DNA from 2 places in the Streptomyces sp. NPDC043908 genome. Region 2 is predicted to be linked to the other one. Evidence: predicted binding sites of a transcription regulator. Region 2 holds the regulator's gene; the other holds the start of a gene.
What was found. The regulator HrcA, encoded in region 2, represses chaperone genes, less so after heat shock. The targets are predictions, from matches to a motif close to TTNGCACTCNGNNNNNCNGAGTGCNAA.

Region 1: a site for HrcA is predicted at 3,257-3,283, ahead of groL (chaperonin GroEL). Genes of this name have one in related genera too.

What each region holds. Positions count from the first base shown of each region.
Region 1 covers NZ_JBWKEI010000004.1:425,353-431,564, forward strand. Annotated here, with positions in the region: gene AC069K_RS12605 (glucosyl-3-phosphoglycerate synthase) at 1-480, opposite strand, end outside; SAM riboswitch class I at 669-796, shown strand; gene thrC (threonine synthase) at 790-2,142, shown strand; gene AC069K_RS12615 (MoaD/ThiS family protein) at 2,177-2,455, shown strand; gene AC069K_RS12620 (cold-shock protein) at 2,865-3,068, shown strand; gene groL (chaperonin GroEL) at 3,413-5,038, shown strand; gene murQ (N-acetylmuramic acid 6-phosphate etherase) at 5,151-6,068, opposite strand; gene AC069K_RS12635 (MurR/RpiR family transcriptional regulator) at 6,108-6,212, opposite strand, start outside.
Region 2 covers NZ_JBWKEI010000020.1:29,283-35,494, forward strand. Annotated here, with positions in the region: gene AC069K_RS32260 (hypothetical protein) at 1-539, opposite strand, end outside; gene AC069K_RS32265 (16S rRNA (uracil(1498)-N(3))-methyltransferase) at 645-1,397, opposite strand; gene AC069K_RS32270 (nitronate monooxygenase) at 1,408-2,484, opposite strand; gene dnaJ (molecular chaperone DnaJ) at 2,767-3,903, opposite strand; gene hrcA (heat-inducible transcriptional repressor HrcA) at 3,904-4,920, opposite strand; gene AC069K_RS32285 (MBL fold metallo-hydrolase) at 5,098-5,829, shown strand; gene AC069K_RS32290 (DUF3097 domain-containing protein) at 5,877-6,212, shown strand, end outside.

The sequences.
Region 1 (6,212 bases), on a different contig from region 2:
GTCGTACATCGCCTTGACGAGGTGCACGTCCGGGTCGGTCAGGAGCGGGCCGACGATGCCGGAGACGAAGCCGGGGTCGAACTCCTTCAGATCCGCGTCGATGAAGCAGACGATGTCACCCGTGGTGACCAGCAGGGAGCGCCACAGGACCTCGCCCTTGCCGGGCAGCGCCGGTATCCGGGGCAGGATCGCGTCCCGGTGGACCACGCGGGCGCCCGCGGCGGCCGCGACCTCGGCCGTGCGGTCGGTGGAGCCGGAGTCGACCACCACCAGCTCGTCGACGAGCGGCACGGCGGCGGTCATCAGCTCGCGGCGGATCGCGGTGACGATCTGCCCGACCGTGGCCTCCTCGTCCAGCGCGGGCAGGACCACGCTGACCGTGGTGCCGGTGCGGCGCTTGGCCGCCGTGATCGCGTCCAGCGGGCGGTCGGCCGCCGACCAGGAACGCCTGCTCAGCCAGCGTTCCACCTCTTCCAGCACGATCGGTGACCCCTCTGTGAGTGACGGCGCGCGGGACGGCGCGGGTGCCGCCTGTGATCCATCTCGCGGTTCGGACGACTATCTCAACCGTCCGGGCCTTCGGTTACAGTCTTGAACAACGCGGACGGCGCTCGCATGTCGGGGTCGTCGCGCGGACAAACGCCCGGGTCCTGGACCCGGTGCCACAGCGCTCATCCAGAGGGACTGAGGGAACGGCCCGTTGAAGTCCCGGCAACCCTCCTGCCGACCGCGAGGTCACGGTGGGGAAGGTGCCAATTCCGTCTCATGGCGAAATGCGCCATGGGGAAGATGAGGAGAAAGGGCCTCGCCATCATGGCTGTGCACACCGCCGACGTAGCTGCCACCCCTGTCGCCACCGCGGACGCCACCACCGCAGACGCCGCCACCTCCGTGGATCTCGGTCCCGCCGTCGCGCTTTCCTGCCGGGAATGCGGCGAGCGGTTCGACCTCGGCCCCGTCTTCGCCTGCGCCCTGTGTTTCGGGCCGCTCGAAGTCGCGTACGACCTTCCGACAGGTGACCCCGAGGCGCTCCGCAAGCGGATCGAAGCGGGCCCGGACAACATCTGGCGCTATGCGCCCCTGCTGCCCGTTCCGGCCAATGTGGCGGAAAAGCCCAACCTGAATCCGGGATTCACCAAGCTCGTCAAGGCCGACAACCTCGCCCGTGAGCTGGGCGTCACCGGCGGTCTCTACGTCAAGGACGACTCCGGCAACCCGACGCACTCCTTCAAGGACCGCGTCGTCGCCATCGCCGTCGAGGCCGCCCGCGCCTTCGGCTTCACCACGCTCTCCTGCTCCTCCACCGGCAACCTCGCGGGCGCGGTCGGCGCCGCCGCGGCCCGGGCGGGTCTGCGCTCCTGCGTCTTCATCCCGCACGACCTGGAGCAGGGCAAGGTCGTCATGGCCGCGGTGTACGGCGGCGAGCTGGTCGGCATCGAGGGCAACTACGACGACGTCAACCGCTTCTGCTCGGAGCTCATCGGCGACCCGCTCGGCGAGGGCTGGGGCTTCGTCAACGTGAACCTGCGCCCGTACTACGGCGAGGGCTCCAAGACGCTGGCGTACGAGATCTGCGAGCAGCTCGGCTGGCGGCTGCCCGACCAGCTCGTCGTCCCGATCGCCTCCGGCTCCCAGCTCACGAAGATCGACAAGGGGCTCCAGGAGCTGGTGAAGCTGGGGCTCGTCGAGGACCGGCCGTACAAGATCTTCGGCGCCCAGGCCGAGGGCTGCTCGCCGGTGTCGACCGCCTTCAAGGCGGGCCACGACGTGGTCCGCCCGCAGAAGCCGGACACCATCGCCAAGTCCCTCGCCATCGGCAACCCGGCGGACGGCCCCTACGTCCTGGACATCGCCCGGCGCACCGGGGGCGCGGTGGAGGACGTGAACGACGGGCAGATCGTGGACGCGATCAAGCTGCTGGCCCGGACCGAGGGCATCTTCGCCGAGACGGCGGGCGGCGTGACGGTCGGTGTCACCCGCAAGCTCATCGAGGAGGGGCTTCTCGACCCGTCCCTGACTACTGTCGTCCTCAACACGGGTGACGGCCTCAAGACCCTGGACGCGGTGGCGCCGACCACCGGCCCGACCGCGACCATCCGCCCGAGCCTGGACGCGTTCCGCGACGCCGGCCTGGCCGGCTGACCCACCAGCTCCCAGACGGAAGGCAGGAAGCCCCATGAGCGTCAACGTCCGCATCCCCACCATCCTCCGCACGTACACCGGCGGGCAGGCCGAGGTCGCGGCCGAGGGTGCCACCCTCGCCGAGGTCATCGCCGACCTGGAGAAGAACCACACGGGGATCGCCGCCCGGGTCCTGGACGACCAGGGCAAGCTGCGCCGGTTCGTCAACGTGTACGTCAACGACGACGACGTCCGCTTCGAGCAGGGCCTGGAGACGGCCACGCCGGACGGCGCCGGGGTCTCGATCATTCCGGCCGTCGCGGGCGGCTGCTGAGCTACTCCGCGTTACCTGAATTGCCCCCTCCGCAAGCTAAGCGGAGGGGGCAATTCAGTGTGGTTGAGCGCGGTACAGTGGGGAAGTCCCCTTCGTTGCGCATGCCACGTGCATATGAGAACGCGACGAACCGGCGTCGAGATGCAGTCAAAGTGTTCGAGCATATTGCTCCTTAAGTGCGCTTTGCCCGGCCCGACTTGCCCCGTAATGCTGGAATAGGCGGCATTCCGCTCCTGGCCCCCGCCCGGAATTCTCGTCCGACTGACCTGTTGCAGAGGGCAGTTGGGCAGATACATTCAGCCGCGGTCGACGCGTTCCGGCGCACACCCTCTCCTGTCGGAGGGTGGAGATCTGACCCGGGTCCGCGAAGTGCGGTCCCGTGCAAGGGCCAGTAATAGGGGAGTTAGGCATGGCTCAGGGCACCGTCAAGTGGTTCAACGCGGAGAAGGGGTACGGCTTCATCGCGGTCGACGGTGGTGCGGATGTTTTCGTCCACTACAGCGCGATCCAGATGGACGGGTACCGCACCCTTGAAGAAGGTCAGCGAGTCGAGTTCGAGATCTCGCAGGGCCAGAAGGGTCCGCAGGCGGACATGGTCAAGCTCGCCGTCTGATCTCGGCGCGATCGGCCACCGACGCATACAGGCCCGTGGGGCCCGCATCCTCTGTAAATGGATGCGGGCCCCACGTGTGTGTCCGGGCCCGCCTCGGCGGTCCGGACCCCGGCGGGCGGGTGTCCGGGACCGGGCCGTGGCGGTGGGACGGCCTTGCACTCTCCGGGGTCGAGTGCTAATCATTGGCGTTAGCACTCTCCGAGTGAGAGTGACAGAACTTGGATCGGGTCAGTGAGGCCCGCGGACCGGGTGGGGCAAGGAACCACAAGGGTCGCGAGCCGTCCGTCGCGGGCACCGGCGCGGTCCACGAAGAACGCCACCCCTGTCCGGGAGGACCACTTCACATGGCCAAGATCATCGCGTTCGACGAGGAGGCACGGCGCGGTCTCGAGCGCGGGATGAACCAGCTCGCCGACGCCGTCAAGGTCACCCTTGGCCCCAAGGGCCGCAACGTCGTCCTCGAGAAGAAGTGGGGCGCCCCCACGATCACCAACGATGGTGTTTCCATCGCCAAGGAGATCGAGCTCGAGGACCCGTACGAGAAGATCGGCGCCGAGCTGGTCAAGGAAGTCGCCAAGAAGACGGACGACGTCGCCGGTGACGGTACGACCACCGCGACCGTCCTCGCCCAGGCGCTCGTGCGCGAGGGTCTGCGCAACGTGGCCGCGGGTGCCAACCCGATGGCCCTGAAGCGCGGCATCGAGAAGGCCGTCGAGGCCGTCTCCGGTGCGCTCCTGGAGCAGGCCAAGGATGTCGAGACCAAGGAGCAGATCGCTTCGACGGCCTCCATCTCCGCCGCCGACACCCAGATCGGCGAGCTCATCGCCGAGGCGATGGACAAGGTCGGCAAGGAAGGCGTCATCACGGTCGAGGAGTCCCAGACCTTCGGTCTGGAGCTCGAGCTCACCGAGGGCATGCGCTTCGACAAGGGCTACATCTCGGCGTACTTCGCGACCGACATGGAGCGCATGGAAGCCGCGCTCGACGACCCGTACATCCTGATCGTCAACTCGAAGATCGGCTCGGTCAAGGACCTGCTGCCGCTCCTCGAGAAGGTCATGCAGTCGGGCAAGCCGCTCCTGATCATCGCCGAGGACGTCGAGGGCGAGGCCCTGTCGACCCTGGTCGTGAACAAGATCCGCGGCACCTTCAAGTCCGTCGCCGTCAAGGCCCCGGGCTTCGGCGACCGCCGCAAGGCCATGCTGAACGACATCGCCATCCTCACCGGCGGCACGGTCATCTCCGAGGAGGTCGGCCTCAAGCTGGAGAACGCGGGTCTCGACCTGCTCGGCCGCGCCCGCAAGGTCGTCATCACCAAGGACGAGACCACCATCGTCGACGGTGCCGGTGACAGCGAGCAGGTCGCCGGTCGCGTGAACCAGATCCGCGCCGAGATCGAGAACTCGGACTCGGACTACGACCGCGAGAAGCTCCAGGAGCGTCTGGCGAAGCTGGCCGGCGGCGTGGCCGTCATCAAGGCCGGCGCCGCCACCGAGGTGGAGCTCAAGGAGCGCAAGCACCGCATCGAGGACGCCGTGCGCAACGCCAAGGCGGCCGTCGAGGAGGGCATCGTCGCCGGCGGTGGCGTGGCCCTGCTCCAGGCCTCCTCGGTCTTCGAGAAGCTGGACCTGTCGGGTGACGAGCTGACCGGCGCCAACGCCGTGAAGCTCGCCCTGGAGGCCCCGCTGAAGCAGATCGCCGTCAACGGTGGTCTCGAGGGTGGCGTCATCGTCGAGAAGGTCCGCAACCTGCCCGTCGGCCACGGTCTGAACGCCGCGACCGGTGAGTACGTGGACATGATCGCCGAGGGCATCATCGACCCGGCGAAGGTCACGCGCTCCGCGCTGCAGAACGCCGCGTCGATCGCCGCGCTGTTCCTCACCACCGAGGCCGTCATCGCCGACAAGCCGGAGAAGGCCGCCGCGGGCGGCGCTCCGGGCGGCATGCCGGGCGGTGACATGGACTTCTGATCCTCGTCGGAGGATCGGCAAGCCCGGTTACGTACGGAGGGCGGCACCCCACGGGGTGCCGCCCTTCGGCGTTCACGGAGTCCGGCGGGCGTTCACGGACTCCGGCGGGCGGCTACGGCAGCGCCGCGCGCAGCCGGCCCCGGGCCTCGGCCAGCCGCCGGGCCGCCGCCGCCGCGTCCAGATCCGCGAGCAGCATCAGGATCGCCGTCTTCACCTCGCCGCCGGCGGCGGTCAGGGCCGCCTCGACGGCCTCCTCGTCCGCGTCCGTGGCCAGCGCCACGATCCGGCGGGAGCGGGCGCGCAGCTTCTCGTTGGAGGCGCGGACATCGACCATCAGGTTCCCGTACGTCTTGCCGAGCCGGATCATCGTGATCGTCGAGATCATGTTGAGGACGAGCTTCTGGGCGGTGCCGGACTTGAGCCGGGTCGAGCCGGTCAGCAGCTCCGGGCCGACCACCACCTCGATGCCGTGCTCGGCGGCGGCGGCGAGCGCCGAACCGGCGTTGCAGGCCAGGCCCACGGTCAGCGCCCCGCGCGCCCGGGCGTGCTCGACGGCTCCCACCGCGTACGGGGTGCGGCCGGAGGCGGAGACCCCGACGACCGTGTCCAGCGCGGTCAGGGCGAGCCCGTCCAGATCGGCCGCCGCCAGCTCCCGGGAGTCCTCGGCGCCCTCGACGGAGGAGGCGAGGGCCGCCGGGCCGCCCGCGATCAGCCCGACCACCTGGGAGGGGTCGGTGTTGAAGGTCGGCGGGCACTCGCTGGCGTCCAGCACCCCGAGCCGCCCGGCGGTGCCCGCGCCCGCGTAGACGAGCCGCCCGCCCCGGCCCATCCGCTCGGCGGTCGCGTCGATGGCGGCGGCGATGCGCGGGAGCTGGGCGGCGACGGCGGCCGGGACCGTGGCGTCCTCCCCGTTCATGATCCGGGCGATCTCGGCGGTCGGCAGCCGGTCGATGTCGGCGAGCTCGGGCCGGAACGCCTCGGTGGTCAGGGTGGCCAGCTGGGCGCGGAGTTCCCCGTACGTGGAAGTCATGGCGCTGCTCTCTCGTGACGTGGGCGGGGGCACCCGGGGTCAGCGGGTGCGCGGGCTGTGGCGGTGGGCGAGCGCCTCGTAGGAGGCGGCGAGCGCGGGGGCGGCCGTCTCGTACGTGCGCTGGGCGACACCGATGAACAGGCA
Region 2 (6,212 bases):
CACTTGCCCTGGAACGTCTCCGTCACGGTCACCGTGACCGTCACCGTCGGCCGGCCGCCCGGCTTGCCGGGCCTGCCCGGGGGCCTGGGGGTGCTCCGGCTCGGCGGCGGCGCGTTGCAGTCGCCCAGGACGCTCGCGTGGAAGACCGTGCGGTCCGCGACCTTCGCCGTCAGATCGCCCCGGACGCAGCGGTCCTCGCGCTCCTCCGTCACCTTGCCGGTGACGCTGATCTTCTTGTTGTCGTCGGTGCGGCCCCGGCAGTCGACCGTGGCGACCGTCCGGGTCGAGGCGGCCGACGGCGTACGGGTCGACGAGCCACCGTCGACCTTCGCGGTGCAGGTCAGATACCGCACCGTGAAGCCGTCGTGCTCCAGCTTGCTCGTCGCGACCTTGTCGGTGGTCACCGAGACGGTGACCGAGCTCATGCCGCCGACCGGATCGCAGGCCGCGGCTCCGGCCGCCGCCCCGGCGACCAGGCCGAGCGCGGCGAACGCGCGCCGGTGGCGCAGCGGCCACGTGACGTATCTCCTTGCCCCCATACGCGCCAGCGTCCCACCCCGGCGCCGGACGCGGTAGACGGCTTTACGACGTCGGCCGGACGCACGGGCGGACGCCGGCGGGAGGTCAGCCGCGCGCCGGCGGCGTCACGACCAGCGGCCGGTGCGCCCCATCAGCAGAGCCGCCGCCGCCGTGCCCGCCGTGGAGGTGCGCAGCACGCTCGGGCCGAGCACGTACGGCCGGGCGCCGGCCTGCGCGAAGGCCGCCAACTCCTCGGGCGACACGCCCCCTTCGGGGCCCACCACCAGGACGATCTCCCCGCTCCCGGGCAGCTCGGCCGTGGCCAGCGGCTCGCTCGGGACGTCGCTGCCCTCGTGCAGCACGGCGGCGAAATCAGCCGTGGCCAAAAACGCGACAACCTGCTTGGTCGTCATCGCGTCCCGTACCTCCGGGAACCGCACCCGGCGCGACTGCTTGCCCGACTCACGGGCCGTGGCGCGCCACTTGGCGAGGGACTTGGCGCCCCGGTCGCCCTTCCACTGCGTGATGCAGCGCGAGGCCTGCCAGGGCACCACGGCGTCGACGCCCACCTCGGTCATCGTCTCGACCGCGACCTCGCCCCGGTCGCCCTTGGGCAGCGCCTGGACGACGGTGATGCGCGGCTGCGGCTGCGGCTCGTCCCTCAGCGAGTCCAGCTGGACGACGAGCCGGTCCTTGCCCTCGGTGGCCAGGACCACGCAGTCCGCCCAGGTGCCGCGGCCGTCGGTGAGGACGACGTCCTCACCGGGTGCGAGCCGCTTCACGGAGACGGCGTGCCGTCCCTCGGGGCCGTCCAGGACGTACCGGCCGCCCGGCCCGGACGCGGGGAAACGCTCGACGACGAAGACCGGGGCGGTCATGACGTGCTCCTCATGTGGTGCGGTTTCTCGTTGCGGCGGCCAGCGCGGCGAGCGCCGCGTCCACTTCGGCCGCCAGGACCTCCACCAGCTGCCCGGCGGGCAGCGCCCGTGCCAGCCGGTGTCCCTGGCCCGCCCACAGCGCCATGCCCTGGGCGTCGCCCGCCGCCGCGGCGGCCCGGCGCAGCCCGGCGGTGATCTGGTGCACCTGGGGGTAGGCGGCCGGGGCGTACGGTCCGTGCTCGCGCATGAAGCGGTTGACCAGGCCGCGGGCCGGGCGTCCGGAGAACGCCCGCGTCAGCTCCGTACGGACGAAGAGGGGGTTGGTCAGGGCCTGCTTGTGCAGGGCGTGCGCGCCGGACTCGGGGCAGGCCAGGAACGCCGTGCCGAGCTGCGCCGCGTCCGCGCCCGCCGCGAGCACCGCCGCGATCTGGGCGCCGCGCATCAGCCCGCCGGCCGCGACGATCGGCAGCGTCACGCTCTCGCGGACCTGGGTGATCAGCGTCAGCAGCCCGAGCCCGGAGCCGTCGGCCTGCGGGTCGTCGCGGTGCGTGGACTGGTGGCCGCCGGCCTCCGTCCCCTGGACGCAGACGGCGTCGGCCCCGGCGACCTGCGCGGCCAGCGCCTCGTCGGGGGTGGTCACGGTGACGACGGTGTACGTGCCGAGGGCGGCGAACGCGGCGAGCACCTCGCGCTCGGGGCAGCCGAAGGTGAACGAGACGGCCGCGACCGGGTCCTCGCGCAGGATCGCCAGCTTGGCCTCGTAGCCGTCGTCGCCACCGGAGTCGGCCTCGCCGAGCGGCGTCTCGTACCAGGTGGCCTCGCCCGCGAGCTGGTTGCGGTACACCTCGACGACGGCCGGGTCGGTGTGCGGCGGCTGCGGCATGAACAGGTTGACGCCGAAGGGGCGTCCGGTGAGCCCCCGCAGCTGCTTGATCTCCTGGTACATGCCGTCGGCCGTCTTGTACCCGGCGGCCAGGAACCCGAGTCCGCCGGCCTCGCAGACCGCGGCGGCCAGACCGGGGGCGGAGACGCCACCGGCCATGGGAGCCTGCACGATCGGATACCGGCAGAGATCGGTCAAAGCCATGCCCGCATCGTGCCACGGCCCCGCCCAGCCACCGAATCGCCCCGACCCCCCAGCCCCTTCACCCCCGGGCTGGCCGCACGGTTCCCGAAGGGGTCACTGGCTGAGCGACATCCCGGGAGACGGCGGTCCCCCCGAGGGGCGCGGGGAACTGCGCGACCGGCCACCCACGATCCGCGGCCAAAGACCGGGCCGAACAGGGGCGCGGGGAACTGCGCGAGCAACCCCCACGCACCCGCAGCCGAACACCGGGCCGACGGGCGGCGCCCCCGAGAGGGAACCCCCTCACCGCCCGTTGAACGCGTCCTTCAGCCGGGAGAACAACCCCTGCTGCCCGGGCTGGAACTGCCCCGTCGGGCGTTCCTCGCCGCGGAGCTTCGCCAGCTGGCGCAGCAGATCCTCCTGCTGCGGATCCAGCTTGGTCGGCGTGGTGACCTCGACGTGGACGATCAGGTCGCCCCGGCCACCGCCCCGCAGGTGCGTCACACCGCGCGCGTGCAGCGGGATGGACTGGCCCGACTGGGTGCCCGGCCGGATGTCCACCTCCTCCATGCCGTCCAGCGTCTGCAACGGCACCTTGGTGCCGAGCGACGCCGCTGTCATGGGGATCGTCACCGTGCAGTGCAGATCGTCGCCACGGCGCTGGAAGACGTCGTGGTTCAGCTCGTGGATCTCCACGTACAGATCACCGGCGGGGCCGCCGCCGGGGCCGACCTCGCCCTCGCCCGCGAGCTGGATCCGGGTGCCGTTGTCGACACCGGCCGGGATCTTGACCGTGAGCGTGCGGCGCGAGCGGATGCGGCCGTCGCCCGCGCACTCCGGGCACGGCGTGGGCACGACGGTCCCGAAGCCCTGGCACTGGGGGCAGGGGCGGGAGGTCATGACCTGGCCGAGGAAGGAGCGGGTGACCTGGGAGACCTCGCCGCGGCCGCGGCACATGTCACACGTCTGCGCCGAGGTGCCGGGAGCGGCGCCCTCGCCGGAGCAGGTCGTACAGACGACCGCCGTGTCGACCTGGATGTCCTTGGTCGTGCCGAAGGCCGCCTCGTTGAGGTCGATCTCCAGCCGGATCATGGCGTCCTGGCCGCGACGGGTGCGCGAACGGGGCCCGCGCTGCGCCGCGTTGCCGAAGAACGCGTCCATGATGTCCGAGAAGTTCCCGAAGCCGCCCGCGCCGAAGCCACCGGCTCCACCGCCGCCGGAGGACGACAGGGGGTCGCCTCCGAGGTCGTAGACCTGCTTCTTCTGCGGGTCCGAGAGGACCTCGTAGGCGGCGTTGATCTCCTTGAAGCGCTCCTGCGTCTTCGGGTCCGGATTCACATCCGGGTGGAGCTCACGCGCCAGGCGCCGGAACGCCTTCTTGATCTCGTCCTGCGATGCGTCGCGGCGTACGCCCAGTACGGCGTAGTAGTCCGTGGCCACTTACGACTCCGCCAGGATCTGTCCGACGTAACGTGCCACTGCGCGTACCGCTCCCATCGTTCCGGGGTAATCCATGCGGGTCGGTCCGACCACGCCGAGTTTCGCGACGGCTTCGCCGCCCGAACCGTAGCCGACCGAGACGACGGACGTGGAGTTCAGCCCTTCATGGGCGTTCTCATGCCCGATTCGTACGGTCATGCCCGATTCTTTGGCCTCGCCGAGCAGCTTGAGGAGCACGACCTGCTCCTCCAGCGCCTCCAGCACCGGCCGAATGGTCAGGGGGAAGTCGTGTCCGAAGCGGGTGAGATTGGCGGTGCCGCCGATCATCAGCCGTTCCTCGGTCTCCTCCACCAGGGTTTCGAGCAGGGTGGCGAGCACCGTCGAAACGGTTCCTCGGTCCTCCGGCTCGAAGGATTCGGGAAGATCCTGCACCAGCTGCGGGACGTCCGCGAAGCGGCGCCCCACCACCCGGCTGTTGAGCCGGGCCCGCAGATCCGCCAGCGAGGTCTCGCCGAACGGCGCCGGGCAGTCGACCAGCCGCTGCTCGACCCGCCCGGTGTCCGTGATGAGCACCAGCATCAGCCGGGCCGGGGCCAGCGACAGCAGCTCCACGTGCCGCACGGTGGACCGTGTCAGCGACGGGTACTGCACGACGGCGACCTGCCGGGTCAGCTGCGCGAGCAGCCGGACCGTGCGCGCCACCACGTCGTCGAGGTCGACGGCGCCGTCCAGGAAGTTCTGGATGGCCCGCCGCTCCGGCGACGACAGCGGCTTGACGCCCGCGAGCCGGTCGACGAACAGCCGGTAGCCCTTGTCCGTGGGGATACGGCCGGCGCTGGTGTGGGGCTGGGCGATGAAGCCCTCCTCCTCCAGCACGGCCATGTCGTTGCGCACGGTCGCCGGCGAGACGCCCAGCTTGTGCCGCTCGGTCAGGGCCTTCGAGCCCACCGGCTCCTCGGTCCCGACGTAGTCCTGGACGATCGCGCGCAGGACTTCGAGTCTGCGTTCACTGAGCACCGCGCACACCTCCAGCTGTCGTCCTGGCCGCTCTGCCCTGGCACTCTGCGCGTTCGAGTGCCAGCGATCCCCGGCCAGTGTACGGCCGACCGGTACACCCCTAGCAAGGGCGGCGGTCCGTGACGCTCGCGGCGCGCTCGAACGCACCGCCCCGGCCGCCCGGGATAGCGTCGTGTCATGGACGTCCGCTGGGAAGAGTTCGGCTGGGAGCGGCTGGGCGACGGCGTGGGCCGCCGCCGGCTGCCGGGGTGGGACGCTACGGCGGGCCTGGTCGCGGGCGAGGACGCGGTCCTGCTGTACGACACGGGCTCGACCCTGCGCGAGGGCGCCGAGCTGCGCGCCCAGGCACAGGCGCTGCTCGGGCGCCGGGTGACGCATATCGCACTCAGCCATCCGCACTTCGACCACGTCCTGGGCACGGCCGCGTTCTCCGGGGCCGAGGTCTACGGGGCGGTCGGGATCGACCGGGTCCTGGACGCGGACGCCCTGCGGACCGACGCCGTCACCCACGGGGTGCCGCCCGCGCGGGCCGCCGAGGCGGCGGACCTGCTGGTGCGCCCGCGGCACTTCGTGACGGGCGAGTGGACGCTGGAGCTGGGCGGGCGGCAGGTGCTGCTGGCGAACGTGGGCCCCGGCCACACCGGCCACGACCTGGCCCTGCTGGTCCCGGGCAGCCCTGGTGGCCCCGGTTCGCCCGAAATCGTCTTCTGCGGTGACCTGGTCGAGGAGTCCGGCGAGCCGCAGGCCGGGCCGGACGCGGTCCGCACCCACTGGCCCGCCGCCCTCGACCGGCTGCTCGACCTGGGCGGCGAGGACGCGGTGTACGTACCGGGGCACGGGGCGGTGGTGGACGCGGCGTTCGTCCGGGCGCAGCGGGCCGGGCTCGCGGAGGAATTCGGCGTGTCATAAGGGCGTACACCCATATGGGCACATGATCCACCCGTATTCTCATCGGAATGCGCAGCTACAGCCCGGACCTGACTCCGCCCTGGAAGAAGGGGACCCCGGCCCCCGAGGTGCCCGCCGAGCTCGACCTGGTCGTCGAGGAGGTGACGACCGGGTTCTGCGGGGCGGTGCTCCGCTGTGAGGCGGGGACGGTGACGCTGGAGGACCGCTTCGGCAAGAAGCGGGTGTTCCCCATGGCGGCGCGGGGGTTCCTGCTGGAGGGGAAGGTGGTCACGCTGGTACGCCCGCCGGCGCCCGCTCCCTCGCGCCCGGCGCGCACCGCCTCGGGCTCCGTCGCCGTGCCGGGGGCGCGGGCGCGGGTGGCGCGCGCGGGGCGCATCTATGTC